2 regions of the Mycobacterium virginiense genome follow, and region 2 is predicted to be linked to the other one. Evidence: riboswitches for the same ligand, from Rfam matches in the RefSeq annotation. Region 2 holds a riboswitch; the other holds the start of a gene.

Region 1 (5,247 bases), 2.4 Mb from region 2:
CATCCGCCACAGGTGTGGCGGGTAGGAACTACTCCCCTTCACGCTCGAAGGTAGGTCCGGTAGGCGGCGACCAGCTGAACGCCGACGAGACCCCACTTGAAATGCCGGTGAATTACTGCCATTTCCAACAGATCTGGCGGCGCCGGCACGGCTGTTGCCGGTTTACGCGTGCGGCGACCAGTAGGCGAGCATCTCGGCGAAGGTGTCGAATGCCGGTCTCGAAATGCCGTAGGGAGCCTCGAAGTGCAGGCTCAACGGGTAGCCCAACTCGGCCACGCCGTCGATGACCCGCTTGTACAGATCGAGCAGCTGCCGGCGTTTGGCGTCGGGTTCGCCTGCGGCCAGAGTCCGGACGAAGGCCTGTTCGGCGGCGACGGCCTCGTTGCCCGGATCCTGAATCAACCAATCGACCAGCCCGACCTTGCTCTCCATCTTTGGCACGAAGCCGAACGACAACAGGACCTCGGGCCGGTGATCACTGACGTTCTTGAAGTCGCGAAGGAATCCGACAATCGCGTCCGAGTAGAGCAGCTGCGTCATCCCGAAGGTGGCACCCCGGTCACATTTGAAGTCGAAGCGTTCGCGCTCGCCGTCCCGGGTCGGGATGAGGATGACGCCCCGGTTGTCGACGAGATCGTCGAACTTCGACAGCGCGTCGGTGGGTGCGACGCCGCCGCCCTCACCGTCGTTCAGCGTGCGGGGGACACCGACGAAGATGATTCCGTCGAACCCGGCCTGGCGCAGGCCTACCAGTCGCGTCCGCAGCGCCGCCTCGTCGAGGAATGCGGTCACCTGCGTGCACAGTCCACGTACGCCGGGCAGTTCGGGACGGATTGTCGACCAGAATTCCGGGACATCGAGTTTGGGTTTCATCTCGATCGGCCGATCGTCGTCCTCGGGGATCAGCCCGGGGATCATGACGTGACCGATCCGGCCCGCGATACCCGCTTGGTCCGAGAGCTGCAGGACCTTGTAGGCCTCTTCGCGGGCGTGCTCACACCCACGATCGGTGTTGGGCGGCACCAATTCCAGTGCGATGGTGTTCAACGGCACCAGGGGACTCCGTTCTCATGGAAAGGACATGTTGCGCCCCAGAAATGGCTCTGGGGCGCAACATGTCAGACGGTCACAGGCCGGTGCGGGCTTCCTTGGCCGCGGCAACCATATGGGCCAGCGATGCCGTCACCTCGTCGGGCTTGCGCGTCTTGAGACCGCAGTCGGGGTTCACCCAGAGGCGTTGCGCCGGAACAGCATCCAGCGCCTCGCGCAGCGAAGCAGCCATCTCGTCGGCGCTCGGCACGCGTGGCGAGTGGATGTCGTAGACACCCGGTCCCACCCCGTTGGAGAAGCCGATCGCGTTCAGGTCGTCGAGCACCTCCATGTGCGAGCGCGCCGCCTCGATCGAGGTGACGTCGGCATCCAGGTCGGCGATCGCACCGATCACCTCGCCGAACTCCGAGTAGCACAGGTGGGTGTGGATCTGCGTCGCGTCGGAGATGCCCGAGGTGGACATCCGGAACGAACCGACCGCCCAATCCAGGTAGGCCGCCTTGTCGGCGTCGCGCACCGGCAACAGCTCGCGCAGGGCGGGCTCGTCGACCTGGATCACCGCGATGCCGGCGGACTCCAGATCCACCGTCTCCTCACGGATCGCCAGCGCCACTTGGTAGGCGGTGTGGGCCAGCGGCTGGTCGTCACGGACGAACGACCAGGCCAGGATGGTCACCGGACCGGTGAGCATGCCCTTGACCGGCTTGTCGGTCAGCGACTGGGCGTAGGTGGCCCAATCAACTGTCATCGGCTTGGGCCGCGTCACGTCGCCGAACAGCACCGGCGGGCGCACGCAGCGACTGCCGTAGGACTGCACCCAGCCGTTGCTGGTGGCGAAGAAGCCCTCGAGCTGCTCGGCGAAGTACTGCACCATGTCGTTGCGTTCCGGTTCGCCGTGCACCAGCACGTCGAGCCCGAGGTCCTCCTGCAACTTGATGACGGCGGCGACCTCCGCCTTCATCCGGTCGGTGTACTCCGCTTCGTTGATCTCCCCGGCCACCAGGGCCGCGCGGGCCTTGCGGATCTCCACGGTCTGCGGGAACGAACCGATGGTGGTGGTCGGCAGCGGCGGCAGGTGCAGCCGCTCGTCCTGGGCGGCGCGGCGTGCCTCGGCCGAACCGCGCTGGATACCGGCCGCCCGGATCTCGGCGATCTGGGCGCGCAGCGCCGCGTTGTTCAGTCGCGGGTCGGACTTGCGGGAGGCGACCGCGGCGTTGGACGCGGCGATCTCCGCGGCGACCGCGTCCCGGCCCTCACGCAGGGCGCGGGCCAGGGTGGCCACCTCGGTCACCTTCTCGGCGCCGAACGCCAGCCAGCTGCGCAGTGCGTCGTCCAGGCCGGTCTCGGGCTCCAGCGAGTAGGGCACGTGCAGCGTCGAGCACGACGTAGAGACAGCCACCGCCCCGGCGGGGCCCAGCAGTGACGCCAACTTGGCCAGCGCGGCCTGCAGGTCGGTGCGCCAGATGTTGCGGCCGTCGACGATCCCGGCGACCAGAATCTTGGAGGCCAGTTGGGGGACCGATGCGATAGCGGTGTTGGGCCCGTAGACCAGGTCCACACCGATCGCCTCGACCGGGGTGTTGGCCAGCGCGGGCAGCCCGGCGCCGGGGTCACCGAAGTAGGTGGCCACGAAGATCGCCGGCCGGTTGCTCAGCCCGCCGAGGCGGCTGTACACCTGCTCGGCCAGGGCCGGGGCGTCCGCGGAGATATCGGTCACCAGCACCGGCTCGTCGATCTGCACCCATTCCGCGCCGGCGTCGGCCAGTTTGGCCAGCAGCTCGGCGTACACGTCGGTCAGCTCTTCGAGACGCGAGATCGGCGCCGGCGCACCGCCGACGGCCTTACTGAGCAACAGGAACGTGACCGGGCCGATGATCACCGGTCGGGCCACGTTTCCGCCGAAGCCCTGCTCCTTGGCCTCGGCGAGCTCGGAGAGCACCTTGGCGGGGTTGAGGGAGAACGTCGTGTCCGGGCCGATCTCCGGAACGATGTAGTGGTAGTTGGTGTCGAACCACTTCGTCATCTCCAGCGGAGCGATCTCGGCGTTGCCGCGGGCGGCGGCGAAGTAGCGGTCGAGCTCGTCGGCGACGCCGGCCACCCGGGCCGGGAGTGCCCCCAGCAGTACCGCGGTGTCGAGCATCTGGTCGTAGTAGGAGAACGTGTTCACCGGTACCGAGTCGAGCCCCGCGGCGGCCAGTTGAGCCCAGGTGTCCCGGCGCAGGCCAGCGGCCACCTTCTTCAGCTCGTCCTGGCCGATCCTTCCGGCCCAGTAGCTTTCGGTGGCGCGCTTGAGTTCGCGGCGCGGTCCGATTCGCGGTGAGCCGAGAACGGTGGCGGTAAAAGGTTGAACGGTCACGATTTGATCCTTCAATCGACGAGGGTGGGTCAACGCCAGCAGCCGCCCAGCTGATCCGGTCCCGTGCCTATATATAAAGCACTATAACCCTCAAAACCAGACGCCTATTCCGCGAGGCGTTGATCCGCCGGGCGCGGCGCGCCCAGCACAACGGGCAGGTATTCGGACTCGCAGGCGCGCACCGAGGTGCACCTAATGGCCGTCGCTTCCCAGTCGGTGGGCTAACCCGTGACCAGTGCTTATGACGGCGGTCGTTCCTGCATACCGCTGCGGGACAGTCCCGGATTCTCACCGGGTTCCCTCTTGCGCTCCACGGAAAACTGCGTAAACTGCGGTGCGCTCGATGCCGAGGCCGCCTGGCGGCGACAACGGCAAACCAGTTGCGTGATCGAGATTACTCGGCTCGACCGGCCGCGAGTGCCTCCGGGATCGGGGTCTGGCCGTCGTTGAACTCGACGGTGCGGCCGATAGTCGACTTGTCGGCCAGGCAGGCCGCGATCGTCAACGCGACGTTGCCGCGAGAGACCTGGCCTTTAGCCGTGTCGGGACCGACGGCGATTTTGCCGGTAGCCGGGTCGAGAGACAGCCGGCTGGGGCCCAGCACCGTCCAGTCCAGGTCGCTGGCGCGTAGGTGGGCGTCGGCGGCGGCCTTGGCCTGCGCGTACGGATAAAACGGATCGGCTTCGGGAACGCCGTGATCGGGGCCCGCGCCGAAGTAGGACACCATCACGAAGCGCCGCACACCGGCTTTCGCGGCGGCGTCGATGCTGCGAATGGCGGCGTCACGGTCGACGGCGTAGGTGCGTGCCGGGTTTCCGCCGCCGGCGCCGGCGGAGAACACCACCGCGTCGTGGTCTGCCATGAGTCGGGCGAGACCGTCGGTGTCGAGCTGCTCGATGTCGGCCACCACCGGGACCGCACCGGTGACCGCGACCTCTTCGGCGTGGTCGGGGTTGCGGAACACCGAACTGACTTGATCGCCGCGGGCGGCGAGGATGGGGGCCAGCAGCAGGGCAATCTTGCCGTGGCCGCCGATGATCACGATGCGTGCCATGGATCCGACGGTACGCGGGAGCCCCCGGAGTGACCCCCGCTGACGCCGGCCGAGCGCGCCCGTCGACAATCGAGGCAACAAGACCCCGAATTGATAAAGGAGCACCCATGGCTGAAGCCGTCATCGTCGAAGCGGTGCGCGCGCCGATCGGCAAGCGCAACGGCGGACTGTCCGGGGTACACCCGGCCGAGCTGTCCGCCCAGGTGCTCAACGGGCTGGTCAACCGGGCAGGCGTGGACCCGGCGCTGGTCGACGACGTGATCTGGGGCTGTGTCATGCAGGCCGGTGAGCAGGCCCTGGACATCGGCCGCACGGCGGTGCTGAGCGCGGGCTGGCCGGAGACGGTGCCGGCGGTGACCGTGGACCGCCAGTGTGGCTCCAGCCAGCAGTCGGTGCACTTTGCCGCCGCCGGTGTGGTCGCCGGACACTACGACGTCGTGGTCGCCGGCGGCGTCGAGTCGATGTCGCGTACCCCGATGGGCTCCTCGCTGGCCAACGGTGGCCGTCCGTACGGGGACTCCTTCAAGGCGCGCTACAGCCAGACCCCCAACCAGGGCATCGGTGCGGAGATGATGGCCACCAAGTGGGGCCTGAGCCGTACCGCGCTCGACGAGTTCGCGCTGGCATCGCACGAAAAGGCCGGTGCCGCACAGGACGCCGGCGCGTTCAAGGACGAGATCGTCTCGATCACGGACCCCGAGGGCAACGTCATCAGCGAGGATGAGGGCATCCGCCGCGGTACTACCCTGGAGAAGATGGCCCAGCTCAAGCCCGCTTTCAAGGAGGA
Region 2 (5,247 bases):
AGGAGAGCCGAAGCTGGACCGCCGCAACAAACCCGGCGGTTAGCGAGACTCGACGAAGGAGAGCCGAAGCTGGACCGCCCCAACAAACCCGGCGGTTAGCCCCGCGGTTAGGCAGGAGACGTTGATTCTGCGTCCAGGGCTGTGCGCGGAGGCTGGGAACAGCCCTGGACGCAGTTTCAACGCGCCCGGTCCGGCTAGTCCGGTTCGGCCGGCCAGGTGTTGGGCATCATCGGGCTGATCGCCCCACCGCCGAACCCGTCGTCGGCCAGGGCGGTCAGTCCGCTCGGCCGTGCGCTGGCCACCCGGTGAGTGCCACCGGTGAAGCCCTGCGAGCCGGTACCTCTACTCGAGGCGAGTGCCCCGGCAAATTCCGGCATCGGGTCCGGCTCCAAGTCCATGTACTCGTAGCCGCGACCGCGCATCCCAGCCTTGGCCCGGCGCCGACGTCGCTGCGGCGCAGCCTCTTCCGCCGCGGCGGCCTCGGGAACATCTGCACTGTCCGGTTTCGGCGCCGCCTTCTTCCGCGTGCTGGTGCCCGATCCCCGGCGAGCCCCCATGTCGAGGCCCCCCACCATGTACATGTAGGCCGGCATCGTGACCGACGGGGGCCCCGCCGGGGTCGGCGGCGGTGCGCCGGGCGGCGGCGGGGCAGCCGCGGCCGGTGCGCTCGCAGGGGCGGGCGCGGGAGCCGGAGCAGGAGCCGGAGCGGGAGCCGGTGCCGGCGGCGAAGCCATCGCCAGCCCGGGCGGCGGCGGGGCAGGCGGCGGCACCGCTGCTGCCACCGCATGATGCGCCAGAGCCCCGATGCCCAGACCGCCGATCACCCCGGCGGGCGCCAGCACGGTCGTGGCGGCGAGCGCCGGCAACAGCGCCGGCAGCAGCGCCGTCTGGGTGATCAGGTAGTTGAGCGCCTGGATGGTGTTGCCGATCGTCGAGGTGACGATCTCGACCATCGCCAACGGCACGACCAGGCCAAGGCCCTGGGGATTGAACAGCGCGGTGTACATGATCGCGATCAGGTCGTCGATGATGACGATGCTGGTGAACGCGAAGTAGGAGCCCGGGTCCAGCGGCACCGAGAAGATGTAGGCCAGGTTTCCCGGGTTGAAGAAGCTCAGCGGGTTGCCCGTCCAGCCCAGCCACGACCCGGGGACGCCCCACGGCGGCAGCAACGACGAACCGTTCTGCAGACTGGCGAAGAATTCGGCGAGCGGGTCCGCGAGACCGGTGAAGCCGATCTTGTTGAAGAACTCCTGCAGCTCGGCATACAGCGGGTACTGACCGCTGTCGGGATAAGGCGGATGCGGGACCAGGCTCTCGAGCCATTTGGCGAAGTCCAGAAACCACTGCGGTGGCTCCGGCGCGGTGTCGGCCGCGCTGCCGGGCGTCTTGAGCACGGCCGGCGCCGGTTCGATCTGAGCTGTCGCCGCGGTCGCTACCGCCGCGCCGGCCACCGCCTGGTAGGTGGTCATCACGGCTGCCGCCTGCGCCCACATCCGCGCATAGTCGGCCTCGTTCAACGCGATCGGAATCGTGTTGACACCAAAGAAGTTTGTACCCACCAGCACCGCGTGGGTGACGTGGTTGGCGACCAACTCGGCCATGGTCGGCATCGCCGCCAACGCAGCGGTGTAGGCCGCCGCCGCGGTCTGCTGCTGCGCGGCCGTCACCGTCGCATCGCCACCGGCGCGCAGTAGCCAGGCCAGATACGGGGCATTAGCGGCCACGAACTCCTCAGCGGACGGGCCCTGCCACGCCCCGGCTTGCACTGCACCCAGCACCGCCGTCAATTCGTCGGCGACCGCGTGGTATTCAGTGCTCAGCGCGCTCCACGCGGCGGCCGATGACAATAGCGGACCAGCCCCCGGGCCGGCCGACAGTGACGTTGAATGGACTTCTGGCGGTGAGGCCATCCAGATGGGTGCGGTCATCGCACACCGCCGGATGCCACCCGAAAAGGGCGCAACATAAGGGTTTTTCAGCTCTCTCGGGGTACACCGCCCCGGGTCGCAGGATGCGACGATGTGAGTGTCCTGACTCTCGGATCAACGCTCGCCTCGCCTTCCAGCTCCATCAGAGCCGTGGCAGTTGAGGGTCGCTCCCCGATCACAGTGGCGGGACCGTGCCGGATTCACACCGGCTTCCTGCACCATCGTTGCCGTACCCGGGCATTATCGCACGCTGCGGCGCGCGACGCCCGGAAAGCGCGACTACACGCTGGCCCGGCCTGAGCCGCGCACCGCAGCGGCGACCGCATCGGCCAGCGCGTCGACGTCGGTGGGAGCCAACTCGGCGATGGTGATCCGCAGGCCCGCAGTGCCCCGGATCCGGAACCGCGCCCCCGGCGCCGCAGCCCAGCCTGCGGCGAACAACGCCGTCATCGCCACCGCCTCGTCGGGCACCGGGATCCATACGTTGAGCCCGGACCGGCCGTGCGCGATCACGCCCCGGTCGGCCAGCGCCGCGCACAGCCCGAGGCGGGCCGCGCGGTAGGCGGCTTCGGCCTCGGCCACCCGCCGCGTCGCCGCGTCGTCGCGCCACAGGTCTACCGCCAGGTTCTGCAGCAGGTGGCTGACCCAGCCCGGCCCGAGCCGCTGGCGACCCTGCACCCGTTCGACGGTGCGCTGGTCACCGGCCAGCACCGCCAGCCGCAGGTCCGGGCCATACGCCTTCGCCGCCGACCGAACGAACGCCCAGTGCCGGGTCACGCCCGCCAGCGGATGCAGCGGCACCCCGGCGATCGCCGCACCGTGGTCGTCTTCGACGACCAGCACATCGGCTGCGTCCAGCAGAGCCCGCAGGGCATCGGCTCGTTCGGCGGAAACCGCGGCGCCGGTGGGATTTTGGGCGCGACTGGTCACCACCACAGCACGCACCCCCCGTTGCAGCGCGCGGTCCAGGTCGGCAGGCAGCGGGCCGTCGTCATCGACTCCGACCGGCTCCGGTGTCAGCCCCAGCGCGCCGAGCAGATCGAGCAGGTTGGGCCACCCCGGATCTTCGACGGCCACCCGGTCACCGGGACGCAGGTGGGCGCTGAGCACCCGCTCGATTCCGTCCAGGGCCCCGGAGGTGACCGCGAGGTGGTCGGCCGGTACACCGTCGGCGGCCAGCTCGGCCGCGGCATGCTCGGCCAGTGCCGACGCGATCGGCGGATGCCCGTAGAGCACCACCGGCCCGGGGTGCGCCGGCACAGCGGCGATAGCGGGCAGCAGCGCCGGGTTGGGGTTTCCGGTGGACAGATCCCGCACGTCCGGCGGCACGGCCAGCCCGCGCAGCGAGCGCGGTGTGGTCGCCGGCCGATCTCGCACCCGGGTGCCACGGCGACCGGAGCTTTCGACCGCGCCGCGGTCGCGCAGCAGCCGGTAGGCGGCGGCGACGGTGTTCGGGTTCACCCCGAGTTGCTGGGCCAGCCCGCGTATCGGCGGCAGCGCGGCCCCGGGTGCCAACGCGCCGCGCGCGATGCCTTCCTCGACGCTCGCCGCGATGGCCTCGGCTCCCCCGCCGGTAATGCTGTATTGTACTGGCACATCTCCAATATTGCACTAGTACATTAATGGAGGCAACCCCGTGTCCTACGCACCGACACCCCAGACCACCCCCACCCGGTATCGGGAACGGGCTCGCTACGACCGCGACACCGTGCACCGCATCCTGGACGAGGCGCTGATCTGCCACCTGGGATACACCCGCGACGGCCATCCGGTGGTGCTGCCGACCACGCACGCCCGGGTCGACGAGACGCTGTATCTGCACGGCTCCACCGGCAGCGGCCCGGTGCTGGCCGCCGGCCCGGGCGGTCTGCCGGTCTGCGTCACCGCCACCCTGGTCGACGGGCTGGTGCTGGCCCGCTCGGCGCTGCATCATTCGATGGCCTACCGCTCGGTGGTCGTCATCGGCGCCGCCCGCCTGGTCGACGACGAGGCCGAGAAGCGGCTCGGGCTGGACGCACTGCTCGATCACGTCGCACCCGGCCGGGCCGCCGACGCCCGGCCGCCCAACCGCCGGGAACTGGCGGCCACTGCGGTGCTGGCGCTCGACCTGGTGAAGGTGTCCGCCTCGGTGCGCGACGGCGGCCCCAACGACGAACCCGAGGACGTCACTCTGCCGCACTGGGCGGGAGTGGTCCCGCTGCGGATGGTCGCCGGACGCCCGGAACCGGCCGCCGACCTCGACCCGGCCATCGCGCTGCCGTCTTACCTGGAGTCTTACCGCAGACCGCGCTGATACTCCGGCATCCAGGTGCCCGGCGTCATCGGAGTGGTGGCACCGCCGCCGAAGGCGTCGGCCGCCAGGGCGGTGAGTCCACTCGGCAGCACGGCATCCGAGGCGTCGTCTAAGTCCATGTATTCGTACCCGCGGCCGAGCATGTCGGCCTTTGCGCGCCGCCGCCGGCGGGACTTGACCTTCTCCTCGGCGACCACGGCGTCCACCGGCGCCGCGGCGGCCTCGGGCTCCGCGGCCTTGCGTCGGCGAGCACTGGTGCCCGCGGCCCGACGGGCCTGCTGGCTCGCGCCGGCGACCAGATACATCGCGGCCAGACTGTCCCCCGGGGACAGCGGTGGTGCGGGCGGCGGAGGGGGCGCCGGCGGCGCTGCGGGCGGCGGCGGTGCAAGAGCGGGCGCCGGAGCGAGGGCCGGGGCCGGAGCGGGAACCGGCGGCGTCGGAGCGACCGTCAGGCCGGCGAACGGCGGGGGCATGACCGGAACCACCGGAACCGGAACCGCATGCAGCGCAGCCAGGCCGGACAACCCCGCCAATCCGGCCAACGGCGCCGCGGCCAGTGGCGCCAATGCGGCGGTCAGCATCGGCAGCACAACCGGAATCAGCACCAGAGCCTGCTCCAGCAGCGTCTTGAGCAGGGCGATCACGTCGGTGATGATGGTGCCGATCGCCTGTACGGCGGTGAACATCAGCGTCGCGGCGATGGTGGCCGGATTACCGGAGGCGAAGGCCGCGGCCAGATCCGCGGCGATGAACGCGAACGTCTGCGACAGATAGGCCGCGAACGAGCCGAAGTCCATCGGGTAGCCGAGCGCGAACGCGATGTTGAACGGGTGCAGAAAGCTCAGCGGATTGCCGGTGATGCTCAGCCAGGGGTCGAACCCGCCGAACATCGACTGGAGGAACGGGTTGCTCGCCAGCTCATCGATCATCGGCTGCAGCACCTTGTTGTAGAAATCGGTGTAGCCGCTGTTCTGCAGCCATTCCATGATCTCGTTCTGTCGATCCGGCGGAAGCTGCGGCTGG

What was found. A riboswitch is a leader RNA that binds a small molecule or an ion and turns the genes downstream of it on or off. The one in region 2 is predicted to bind cobalamin.
Region 1: another riboswitch for cobalamin. It lies ahead of metE (5-methyltetrahydropteroyltriglutamate--homocysteine S-methyltransferase); the one in region 2 lies ahead of MJO54_RS18105 (PPE family protein).

The regions. Positions count from the first base shown of each region.
Region 1 is NZ_CP092430.2:1,281,433-1,286,679, forward strand. It holds gene MJO54_RS06385 (mycobacterial-type methylenetetrahydrofolate reductase) at 163-1,053, opposite strand; gene metE (5-methyltetrahydropteroyltriglutamate--homocysteine S-methyltransferase) at 1,127-3,421, opposite strand; cobalamin riboswitch at 3,543-3,756, opposite strand; gene MJO54_RS06395 (SDR family oxidoreductase) at 3,801-4,460, opposite strand; gene MJO54_RS06400 (thiolase family protein) at 4,568-5,247, shown strand, end outside.
Region 2 is NZ_CP092430.2:3,713,875-3,719,121, forward strand. It holds gene MJO54_RS18105 (PPE family protein) at 195-1,931, opposite strand; cobalamin riboswitch at 2,007-2,189, opposite strand; gene MJO54_RS18110 (aminotransferase class I/II-fold pyridoxal phosphate-dependent enzyme) at 2,211-3,527, opposite strand; gene MJO54_RS18115 (pyridoxamine 5'-phosphate oxidase family protein) at 3,568-4,224, shown strand; gene MJO54_RS18120 (PPE family protein) at 4,206-5,247, opposite strand, start outside.